One region of the Streptomyces sp. NPDC016677 genome, then DNA from elsewhere that is predicted to be linked to it. Evidence: riboswitches for the same ligand, from Rfam matches in the RefSeq annotation. Region 1 holds a riboswitch; each other region holds the start of a gene.
What was found. A riboswitch is a leader RNA that binds a small molecule or an ion and turns the genes downstream of it on or off. The one in region 1 is predicted to bind cyclic di-AMP.

Region 1 (3,263 bases):
GTCGGACGCCTCGGAGGCGGCGTGCGCGACGGCCAGGGAGACGCCGAGGATGGCGTTGGCGCCGAGCGAGCCCTTGTTGTCGGTGGCGTCCAGGTCGAACATGGCCTGGTCGATCAGGCGCTGCTCGGTGGCGTCGTAGCCGACCAGCTCCGGGCCGATCTGCTCGATGACGGCGAGGACGGCCTTCTCCACGCCCTTGCCCAGGTAGCGGTTCGAGTCACCGTCACGCAGCTCGATGGCCTCGAAGGCACCGGTGGAGGCACCGGACGGAACGGCGGCACGACCCGTGCTGCCGTCGTCGAGGCCGACCTCGACCTCGACCGTGGGGTTGCCTCGGGAGTCCAGGATTTCCCGGGCTACGACGACGTCGATGGACGGCACGAGCATCTCCTTCTTCAATGTGACGCTTCTGTGTGACGCGGGTGCGCGCTTACGCGCGGCTCCGCGGGACGAGCCTAACCGGCCCGGGGCGATCGGCCAGCCGGTCACCCACCCGTTGGGCAAACCGAGAGTAAATTGTTTCCGAACGGAACAAAAGACTGCCGCGATCCGGACATGGCCCCGCCCCGGCGTGTACGGGGGAACACGCGCCGGGGCGGGGGCCTGTGAGCCGTCAGCTGAGGTGCAGCTGCTGGCCCGGGTAGATGAGGTCGGCGTCGTCGACGATGTCGTCGTTCAGCTCGAACAGCTTCGCCCAGCCGCCGTCGACGTCGTGCGCCTCGGCGATGGAGCTGAGGGTGTCGCCCTTGACGACCTTGTACTCGCCGTCGCCCTTCTCGACCTTCTTGCCGGTCGGGGTGGTGACGGTCTTCTCGGCCTGCTGGGTGGTGCCGGTCTCGGCGGCCGGGCGCTCCTGGGAGCGGGAGGCGGGCTGCTCCTGCGTCTCACGGGACTCGGTGGAGCCACTGGAGCCGCTGGAGCTGCTGGAACCGCTGCTCTGGCCGCTGTCGGAGGAGCCGGTGTAGCCGCCGGCACCCGACAGGCCCGTGCCGCAGTTCGGCCAGGCACCCTTGCCCTGGCCCGCGAGGACCTTCTCGGCGACCTGGATCTGCTGGTCCTTGCTGGCCTGGTCGGCGGTGGAGGCGTACTGCGTGCCGCCGTACGCCGCCCACGTGGAGGCGGAGAACTGCAGGCCGCCGTAGTAGCCGTTGCCGGTGTTGATGGACCAGTTGCCGCCGGACTCGCACTGGGCGACGGTGTCCCACTCCGACTCGGTGGCGGCGGAGGCGTTGCCGGCCGCCATCAGCGGGGCGGCGACGGCGGCACCGGTCACGCCGGCGATGGCGATGGCGCGAGTGGCCTTGGACGGACGACGGTGCTTGCCCTTGCTGGAGAACAGCATGGAAGATCCCCTCACCGACGCCTGCGAGGTGAGCTGTCGGGTTCGGGCCGGTTGAGTTGCCCGGCCGGGTCCCTCACGGGACTCGGCTCCACCCCTAGCCGCTCCGGCTCAACTGCCCGGTGCGGCGACCTACCTTGGGTCCCCCGCTCCTGCCTTCGGCGCTTGCGCGACGACTGTTCCCGGACTGCCGCTGGCAGGATTCGGCGTTGCGGCGGCCGGGGCCCGCGATGGCGAGCGGTCATGACCGTAGACAGGCTCCCGGTGGATTTACAAAGACGATCAGGGCTTCTGAGACCTATCTCTCACGGCGTTTAATACGGACATTCACCCTTAACCGTGACGCGAACTGCCGTCACTTTTCGACCGGTTCGACCCCAACGGCAAGCTTCTGACCGGGCAGGATGTGGTCGGGGTCGGTGCCGACGGCGTCCTTGTTCGCGGCGTAGAGGGAGGACCATCCCCCGGCGAGCTCAAGGGAGTCGGCGATGGCCCACAGACTGTCGCCGGCGCGGACGGTGTACGTCCCGTCGCCCGCCTCGTCGCCCGTCTTGTCGCCCGTCCTGTCGCCCGTCTCGCGCGCCGTCTTGTCGTCGCGCGAGGCGTGCCGCCCCGAGGACGACTCCGAACGGCCCTTCGCCGTCTCCTCGTCGGCGCTGCCGCCGCGGTGCTTGCCGGTGCCGGTTCCGCCGGCCGTGTCGTCCTCGCCGGTCTTGGTGAGGCTCGAAATGGCGGGGGTCGGTTCGAGGTTGCCGGCGCTGCCGGTGGCGCCGGAGGCGTCCGCGGTGTCGCGCTTGGTGGTGGCCGCGTCGCTCGGCTCCTCGACAGGGGAGGCGGATTCGGGTGATGTGTCGGAGTCGGCCGATTCGTCGCCGGTGTCTGAAGTGTCGGTGTCCCCAGCACCGGCGTCCGAAGTGTCGGTGGACGGGGTGTCCGAGGGGGAGGCCGAGGAGCCGGAGCCGGAGCCGGAGCCGGAGCCGGAGCCGTCCGAAGCGTCGTCCGTGTCGGCCGGGTCGGTGGTGTCGGCCGCGCCGGACGAGTCGGCAGATCCCGAGGAGCCGGATGAATCGGTCGAACCGGATGAACCATCCGACTCCGCATCCGATGATGCCGACCCGGACGAATCGTCCGACGAGTCGTCATCCGACGCGCCGCCGCCCAGTCCGGCGAGCAGTCCGCAGGTCGGCCAGGCGGCGATGCCCTGGGCCGCCAGGACCTTCTCGGCCACACGGATCTGCTGGGAGCGGCTGGCCCGGTCGGCGGTGGTGGCGTACTCAAGGCCGCCGAACGCCTCCCAGTCCTCCTGGGACAACTGCAGGCCGCCGTAATAACCGTTGCCGTTGTTCTGGCTCCACGCGCCACCGGTCTCGCACTCGGCGACACGGTCCCAGGCCGCGCCGTCGGCCGCGTGGGCACCGGTGGCTCCGAGGAGCGGGATCGCGATGGCGGAGCCGGTGACTCCGGCAGCGACGACCAGGGCCGGGGCCTGGCGGGGGCGACGGTGTCGGCCGTTCCCGGAGAGCATGCGGAGACCTTTCACGAGACAGCAGGGCCCGCACGGCGGTTGGTGCTCGGTGCCGCGCTGATCCGTGAACGTATAGGCATACGATCACTCATCACAAGTTCATGCCGTGTAGATCACATGGAGATCACAGTGGTGACGGCGCGTCACCTTTGCTGATGCGACGGATCGTTCACTCAGCCGCGGTGAACGACACCGGCAGGGTGCGCAGACCCCTCATGATGAGGCCGCCGCGCCAGCGCAGTTCGGCCGGATCGACGGCGAGGCGCAGGTCGGGCAGGCGGGTCAGGAGTGTGGCGAGCGCGGTCTGGCCCTCCAGGCGGGCCAACGGGGCGCCGAGGCAGTAGTGGATGCCGTGGCCGTAACCGAGGTGCTGGCTGTCGCGGCGGGAAAGGTCCAGGG
Region 2 (3,263 bases), on a different contig from region 1:
CTGGAAGCATCCGTCACTCTGCCGAGCGATCCCGCCTCGGTGTCCGCCGCCCGGACCTACGTCGTCGGCACGCTCGCGGAGTGGGGACTGTCCGCCGGCACGGAAGTGTCCGACACCATCCGGCTCATCGTCTCGGAGCTGGCGACCAACGTCGTGCAACACACCCTGGGACAGTCGCCCACCTTCACGGTGGACCTGGCGCTCGACCGTGACGAGCACCTGCGCATCGGTGTCACCGACAGTCACCCGCGCTTCCCCAAGCGTCTGCCCGCGGCCGTCCAGCAGGACAACGGCCGCGGCATGGTCATCATCCGCTGCCTCGCCGCGGAATGCGGCGGGCGTCTGCGGGTCCGCCCCACCCGGGAGGGCGGCAAGACCGTCTCCGTCGAACTTCCCTGGACGCCCCCGGCCGAGCCGCTCCCGACGACGGTGCGGCGCGATCGGCGACGGTGACGGGGGTGGGGGCGCCGGACCACCCGCCGGGTCCGCGCCACACCTGAGGGCTCCCGTACGCCCGCGTACGGCTTCGTACGCCTCGCACGCACCCGTACGCCCCGTGTGCACCCGTACGCGTCCTTACGGCACCCATACTGGCCCGTATCGGACCCGTGAGGTCCCTGCGGCGTCCGTGGGGCCCGTATGCCCGGTACGGCGCCATACGGGACCCGTACGCCCGGTACGGCCCCTACGCCCCAGAGGGAGCGCGCCCCGCCCCGGCAGGGTGGGCGGCGCGCCCCCTCGGGCGGATCACTTCACCCGGCCGTACCAGACGCTCTTCGTCCAGATCTTCTGCAGCCGCACCACGTCACCCGTCTTCGGGGCGTGCCAGATCTTGCCCTTCCCGGCGTAGATGCCCACGTGGTAGACGCTGCGGCCGGAGTGGAAGAACACCAGGTCGCCGGCCTTGCGGCTGGAGGCGGAGACATGGCGGGTCCGGTTGTACTGCTGGGCCGCCGTGCGGGGCAGTTTCTTGCCGGCCTTCTTGAACGAGTACAGCGTCAGCCCTGAGCAGTCGAAGCGGGACGGTCCGGTGGCCCCGTACCGGTACGGGGCGCCCTTCTTGGAGGCCGCGATCTTCAGCGCCTTGGTCGCATGGGTCGCCGCGGCGGCCTCGGAGGCGATGCCGGGGACCACGATCGAGCCGCCCACGGCGGCGATGGTGAGGGCCGAGGCCGTACCGGCCCGGACCATGAGCGACGGGACACGATTGAGCGCAGTCATGCGCAACCCTTCGTCAGCCGCCTGTGAAGGATGACCTGTCGGATTCGGGCTGGCGAAGTTGCCCGGCCGCACGAGTGCGGCTTCACCCCAAGGGCTGCTCGGTTCCGGTCATGGCGTGACCGGGCCGGCGACCCGTCGTGCTCGGGTCCTCCACTCCTGCCGATCCACTCCTGTCGACCGGTCATCCGGGCGGCGGCAGGACTCGGCGTCCGCCCGGATCGCCCCGCCGCTGCGGCGGGGTCTTGTCGTCAGTCAGGGATCTTGACGCACCGAAGTGGGAAAATCCCAACGGAACGTGGAGTTTGTGTTGTTACTCACCACTCATCCGTTCGGGTGGACGGTGTCCCGTTCGGGCCACCCCCGCCGGGGCCGACGACCTTCCCACCAGCGGCGGAATGCCCATTTCGCCGACGAACCGGGCGCGTTGCGCAAGCCGGACGGTCCCCGAAAGGGACGTGAACCTCCACCGATGGGGGGTACGCCGTTCGGCCTGTTCCGGCTCCGATCGGCCCCGCGCGATACGAACCCGGAGCGGGCGCCGGAAACCGGCCTCGGCGCCCACGCGTCCGCTCGGGCCGCCCCCGCGTCCGCGTGAGCCCGTCCGCGCGCGCCGTCCGCGCGCCGTCCCTGCGTCCGCCCCCCGTCCGTCCCTCCCCGTCCGTTCACGCGCCCGTCCCCCCCGTCCGTTCACGCGCGGGCAAAGGGACGCCCAAGAAGTAGCCCCGGGCAACGAAAAGTGATCTTGGGCGGGTTAACGTGAGCGAAACCCGGTGCAACTAGCCTGCCGCTCCGGCCACCTGGGACGTCGCCCCGTGGCCGAGGCGACCGGACCCGGCACGGTCCGGAGCGAGGACTGTGAGGTGGGACGTGCGACTGACCCCGCATGAGCAAGAGCGGCTGCTGATCCACGTGGCGGCCGACGTCGCCGAGAAGCGCCGGGCGCGCGGCCTGAAGCTGAACCATCCCGAGGCCGTCGCCCTCATCACGTCGCACATCCTGGAGGGCGCGCGGGACGGCCGCAGCGTCGCCGAGCTGATGTCCTCGGGTCGCAAGCTGCTCACCCGGGACGACGTCATGGACGGCATCCCGGAGATGCTCCACGACGTGCAGGTCGAGGCGACCTTCCCGGACGGCACCAAGCTCGTCACCGTCCACGACCCGATCGTCTGAGGGGGAGCCGCGCCGTGATACCCGGAGAGATCCTGTTCGCCGACAGTCCGATCGTCTACAACGAGGGCCGCGAAACGACGCGGCTGACCGTCCTCAACGCCGCCGACCGTCCCGTCCAGGTCGGCTCGCACTACCACTTCGCCGAGGCCAACCCGGGACTGGAGTTCGACCGCGCCGCGGCCCGCGGCAAGCGGCTCGACATCGCCGCCGGCACGGCCGTACGCTTCGAGCCCGGCATCCCCGTCGAGGTCGAGCTCGTCCCCGTGGCCGGCGCCCGGATCGTGCCCGGACTGCGCGGGGAGACCGGGGGTGCCCTCGATGCCTGAGATCTCCCGCCCCGCCTACGCCGACCTGTTCGGCCCCACCACCGGCGACCGGATCCGCCTCGCCGACACGGACCTGCTGGTCGAGATCGAGGAGGACCGCTGCGGCGGCCCCGGACGCGCCGGCGAGGAGGCCGTGTTCGGCGGCGGCAAGGTGATCCGCGAGTCGATGGGCCAGTCCCGCGCCACCCGTGCCGACGGCACCCCCGACACCGTCGTCACGGGGGCCGTGATCATCGACCACTGGGGAATCGTCAAGGCCGACGTCGGCATCCGCGACGGCCGGATCACCGGCATCGGCAAGGCCGGCAACCCGGACACCATGGACGGTGTCCACCCCGGCCTCGTCATCGGCCCCGAGACCGAGATCGTCGCGGGCAACGGGCGGATCCTCACCGCCGGGGCCGTCGACGCCCATGTGCACTTCATCTGCCCGCAGGTGGCCGACGAGGCGCTGGCGTCCGGCGTCACCACCCTGGTCGGCGGCGGCACCGGACCGGCCGAGGGGTCGAAGGCCACCACCGTCACGCCCGGCCCCTGGCACCTGGC
Region 3 (3,263 bases), on a different contig from region 1:
GAGCGGCTCCAGGAGCAGCCGCATCTCCAGCAGGTCGGCGGCCTCCTGTTCGGTGGGTTCGGCCACGCACGCGCCCGCGTGCCGCCGCGTCACCACGAACCCCTCGGCCTCCAGGGTCCGCAGGGCCTCGCGCACGGGGACGCGGGAGACGCCGTAGCGGCGGGCGAGGAGTTCCTCGGTGAGCCGGCTGCCGCGCTCGTAGACACCGGCGACGATGTCGTCCCGGATCGCCGTGCACACCGAGTGCGCCGGAATACGCATGACCGACCTCCGCCTTAATCCCCGTGAAACGTCGACGATTGACGCGTGTTCAGTGACTCTATTGCAATGCGCCGCACTTTCCGAAGGGGAGCCGGTTTCCCCGGCTGTTTTTGGTCTGTTTTTGGTCAGCTTCAACGCCGAAAGCCCCGGCTCGGGGAGCCGGGGCTTTCGATGTCGCGGGGGGTCAGACGGTGACGCCGTGGGAGCGGAGGTAGGCCACGGGGTCGATGTCCGACCCGTACTCCGCGCTGGTGCGTGCCTCGAAGTGCAGGTGCGGTCCGGTGACGTTGCCGGTCGCCCCGGAGAGGGCGATCTGCTGACCGGGGGTGACCGTCTGGCCCACGGAGACGCCGATGGACGACAGGTGGCCGTACTGGGTGTACGTCCCGTCGTGCATCTTGATCACGACCTGGTAGCCGTACGCTCCGCCCCAGCCGGCCTCGACGACCGTGCCGGCGCCGACCGCGTGGACGGTGGTGCCGGAGGCGGCGTGGAAGTCGATGCCGGTGTGCGAGCCGGAAGACCAGAGGCTGCTGCCGGCCTGGTACGCGGTGGACACGTACGAGCCGCCGATGGGGGCCACGTAGGTGTTCAGGCGCTTGCGCTCGGCCTCGCGGGCGGCGCGCTCCTTGTCCTCGCGGGCCTGCTCGGCGGCCTCGGCGGCCCGTTCGCGGGCGGCCTGCTCGGCCTTCTCCCGGGCGGCGGCGTCCTCGGCGGCCTGCCGCTGGGCGGCGGCCTGGGCGTCGACCTCTTCGGCCACGGCGTCGCCGAGGGTGATGACGGGGGTGAGTCCGGTGTCCTCGGGGGACGGCTCGGCCGCGAGCGCGGGGGCCGCGAGGGTGCCGAGGACGCCGGTGGTGGTGAGGGTCGCGACGCCCGCCGCGCGGACGGTGGTGCGGTGTACCCGGCCGGGACGGCGGTGCTTCCCGGTGGCGCGTGTGAACGCCATGTAGAGGCTGGTCCTTTCCTTCCCTCTCGCCTACCGGGTTAGCTGACGGGTTCGGAGCAGGAAGGTCTCCTACGGACCCCCTCGCGGTACGCGCGGGCGTCCGATTCACCCCAGGGACTGCGGTGGGTCCCCGGCTCCCCTGGCTCGCGCCGTACGGGGACTCGGCGATGACTGTCCGGTGCCGCGGGTGCGGCGCACTGCCTGACGAACAGCCTCGGAGACGCTAAGCGGGCGCCCGTTCAAGACTCAAACGCAACAGGGTTTTTGTTGCTCATCCCACAGGGCAGACAGGCAACCTTCGCCCCAATGCGTCGAATTCAGGCAAAGGGCGACCCCGGTGACAGACCGGTCACCGGGGCCCTCACGCGCGCGTGGCGCGCCCCTCCGCCGTCTACTCGGCCGGTACGACGGTGACTTCGCCGATGCCCAGGGCCTCGACGGGCTCCTTGATCTGCGCCGCGTCACCCACCAGGACGGTCACCAGACGGTCCACCGGGAAGGCGTTGACGACCGCCGCGGTGGCCTCGACCGTGCCGGTCGCGGCGAGCCGCTGGTACAGCGTCGCCTGGTAGTCGTCGGGCAGGTACTGCTCGACCTGGTCGGCCAGTGTGCTCGCGACGGCCGCCGCGGTCTCGTACTTCAGCGGCGCCACGCCCACCAGGTTCTGCACGGCGACGTCGCGTTCGGCGTCGGTGAGCCCGCCCTCGGCGAGCGTGCGCAGCACCTTCCACAGGTCGTCGAGGGCCGGACCGGTGTTCGGCGTGTCGACGGAGCCGCTGATGGCGAGCATCGCGGCACCCGTGCCGTCGGGCGCGGACCGCAGGACCTGGCCGAAGGCCCGGACGCCGTAGGTGTAGCCCTTCTCCTCGCGCAGGACGCGGTCCAGGCGGGAGGTGAGGGTGCCGCCCAGGCAGTACGTGCCGAGCACCTGGGCGGGCCAGGCGCTGTCGTGCCGGTCGGGGCCGGTACGGCCGATCAGCAGCTGCGTCTGGACGGAACCGGGGCGGTCCACGATGACGACGCGGCCGGTGTCGTCGGCGGTCACCGGGGGCACGGGCCGCGGTTCGGCGGCCGAGCCCGTCCACGAGCCGAGGGTGTCGTCGAGCAGCGCGCCGAGGTCGACGCCGGTGAAGTCGCCGACGACCACGGCGGTGGCCGTGGCGGGACGGACGTGCTTCTCGTAGAAGGCGCGTACGGCCGCGGAGTCGATGCCGGCGACCGTCTCCTCGGTGCCCTGGCGCGGGCGGGACATCCGGGAGTCCGCCGGGAACAGCTCCTTGGAGAGCTCCTTGGCGGCCCGGCGCGAGGGGTTGGCCAGCTCGTGCGGGATCTCGTCGAGGCGGTTGCGCACCAGGCGTTCGACCTCGCTGTCGGCGAACGCGGGTGCCCGCAGGGCGTCGGCGACCAGGCCGAGCGCCTTGGCGAGGCGGGAGGCGGGCACTTCGAGGCTGAGGCGGACGCCGGGGTGGTCGGCGTGCGCGTCCAGGGTGGCGCCGCAGCGCTCCAGTTCGGCGGCGAACTCCTCGGCGGAGTGCTTGTCGGTGCCCTCGGAGAAGGCGCGGGCCATGATGGTGGCGACACCGTCGAGACCGGCCGGCTCGGCGTCCAGGGGCGCCCGCAGGAACAGCTCGACGGCGACGACCTGCTGGCCGGGGCGGTCGCAGCGCAGGACGGTGAGTCCGTTGCCGAGCGTGCCGCGCTCGGGGGCGGGGAAGGCCCAGGGCTTGGGCTCGCCCGCCTGCGGCCGGGGGTGGAAGTCCATGGTGGCGAGCTCGGTCACTTGGCCGCCTCCTCGTTCTCGTCGGTGGCGTCGTCGGCGTCGGCTGCGGGGGCGGTGGGCTCGTAGACGAGCACCGCGCGGTTGTCGGGGCGCAGGCGGGCCTTGGCGACCTCCTGGACCTCCTCGGCGGTGACCTCCAGGACGCGCTGTACGGCGGTCAGGGCGAGCTGCGGGTCGCCGAACAGGACGGCGTAGCGGCACAGTTCGTCGGCACGGCCGGCGACCGTGCCGAGCCGGTCCAGCCACTCGCGCTCCAGCTGGGCCTGGGCCCGC

Region 2: linked by a shared signal. The riboswitch ahead of ACZ3IG_RS31945 (C40 family peptidase) and the one ahead of ACZ3IG_RS18805 (transglycosylase family protein) in region 1 are both predicted to bind cyclic di-AMP.
Region 3: linked by a shared signal. The riboswitch ahead of ACZ3IG_RS13905 (M23 family metallopeptidase) and the one ahead of ACZ3IG_RS18805 (transglycosylase family protein) in region 1 are both predicted to bind cyclic di-AMP.

Annotation. Positions count from the first base shown of each region.
Region 1 is NZ_JBVHEO010000006.1:94,968-98,230, forward strand. It holds gene eno (phosphopyruvate hydratase) at 1-381, opposite strand, end outside; gene ACZ3IG_RS18805 (transglycosylase family protein) at 614-1,342, opposite strand; cyclic di-AMP (ydaO/yuaA leader) riboswitch at 1,346-1,513, opposite strand; gene ACZ3IG_RS18810 (transglycosylase family protein) at 1,695-2,864, opposite strand; gene ACZ3IG_RS18815 (cytochrome P450 family protein) at 3,034-3,263, opposite strand, start outside.
Region 2 is NZ_JBVHEO010000018.1:104,195-107,457, forward strand. It holds gene ACZ3IG_RS31940 (ATP-binding protein) at 1-453, shown strand, start outside; gene ACZ3IG_RS31945 (C40 family peptidase) at 748-1,221, opposite strand; cyclic di-AMP (ydaO/yuaA leader) riboswitch at 1,225-1,357, opposite strand; gene ACZ3IG_RS31950 (urease subunit gamma) at 2,089-2,391, shown strand; gene ACZ3IG_RS31955 (urease subunit beta) at 2,406-2,717, shown strand; gene ACZ3IG_RS31960 (urease subunit alpha) at 2,710-3,263, shown strand, end outside.
Region 3 is NZ_JBVHEO010000004.1:111,319-114,581, reverse strand. It holds gene ACZ3IG_RS13910 (GntR family transcriptional regulator) at 1-261, opposite strand, end outside; gene ACZ3IG_RS13905 (M23 family metallopeptidase) at 446-1,210, opposite strand; cyclic di-AMP (ydaO/yuaA leader) riboswitch at 1,223-1,387, opposite strand; gene ACZ3IG_RS13900 (M16 family metallopeptidase) at 1,602-2,990, opposite strand; gene ACZ3IG_RS13895 (M16 family metallopeptidase) at 2,987-3,263, opposite strand, start outside.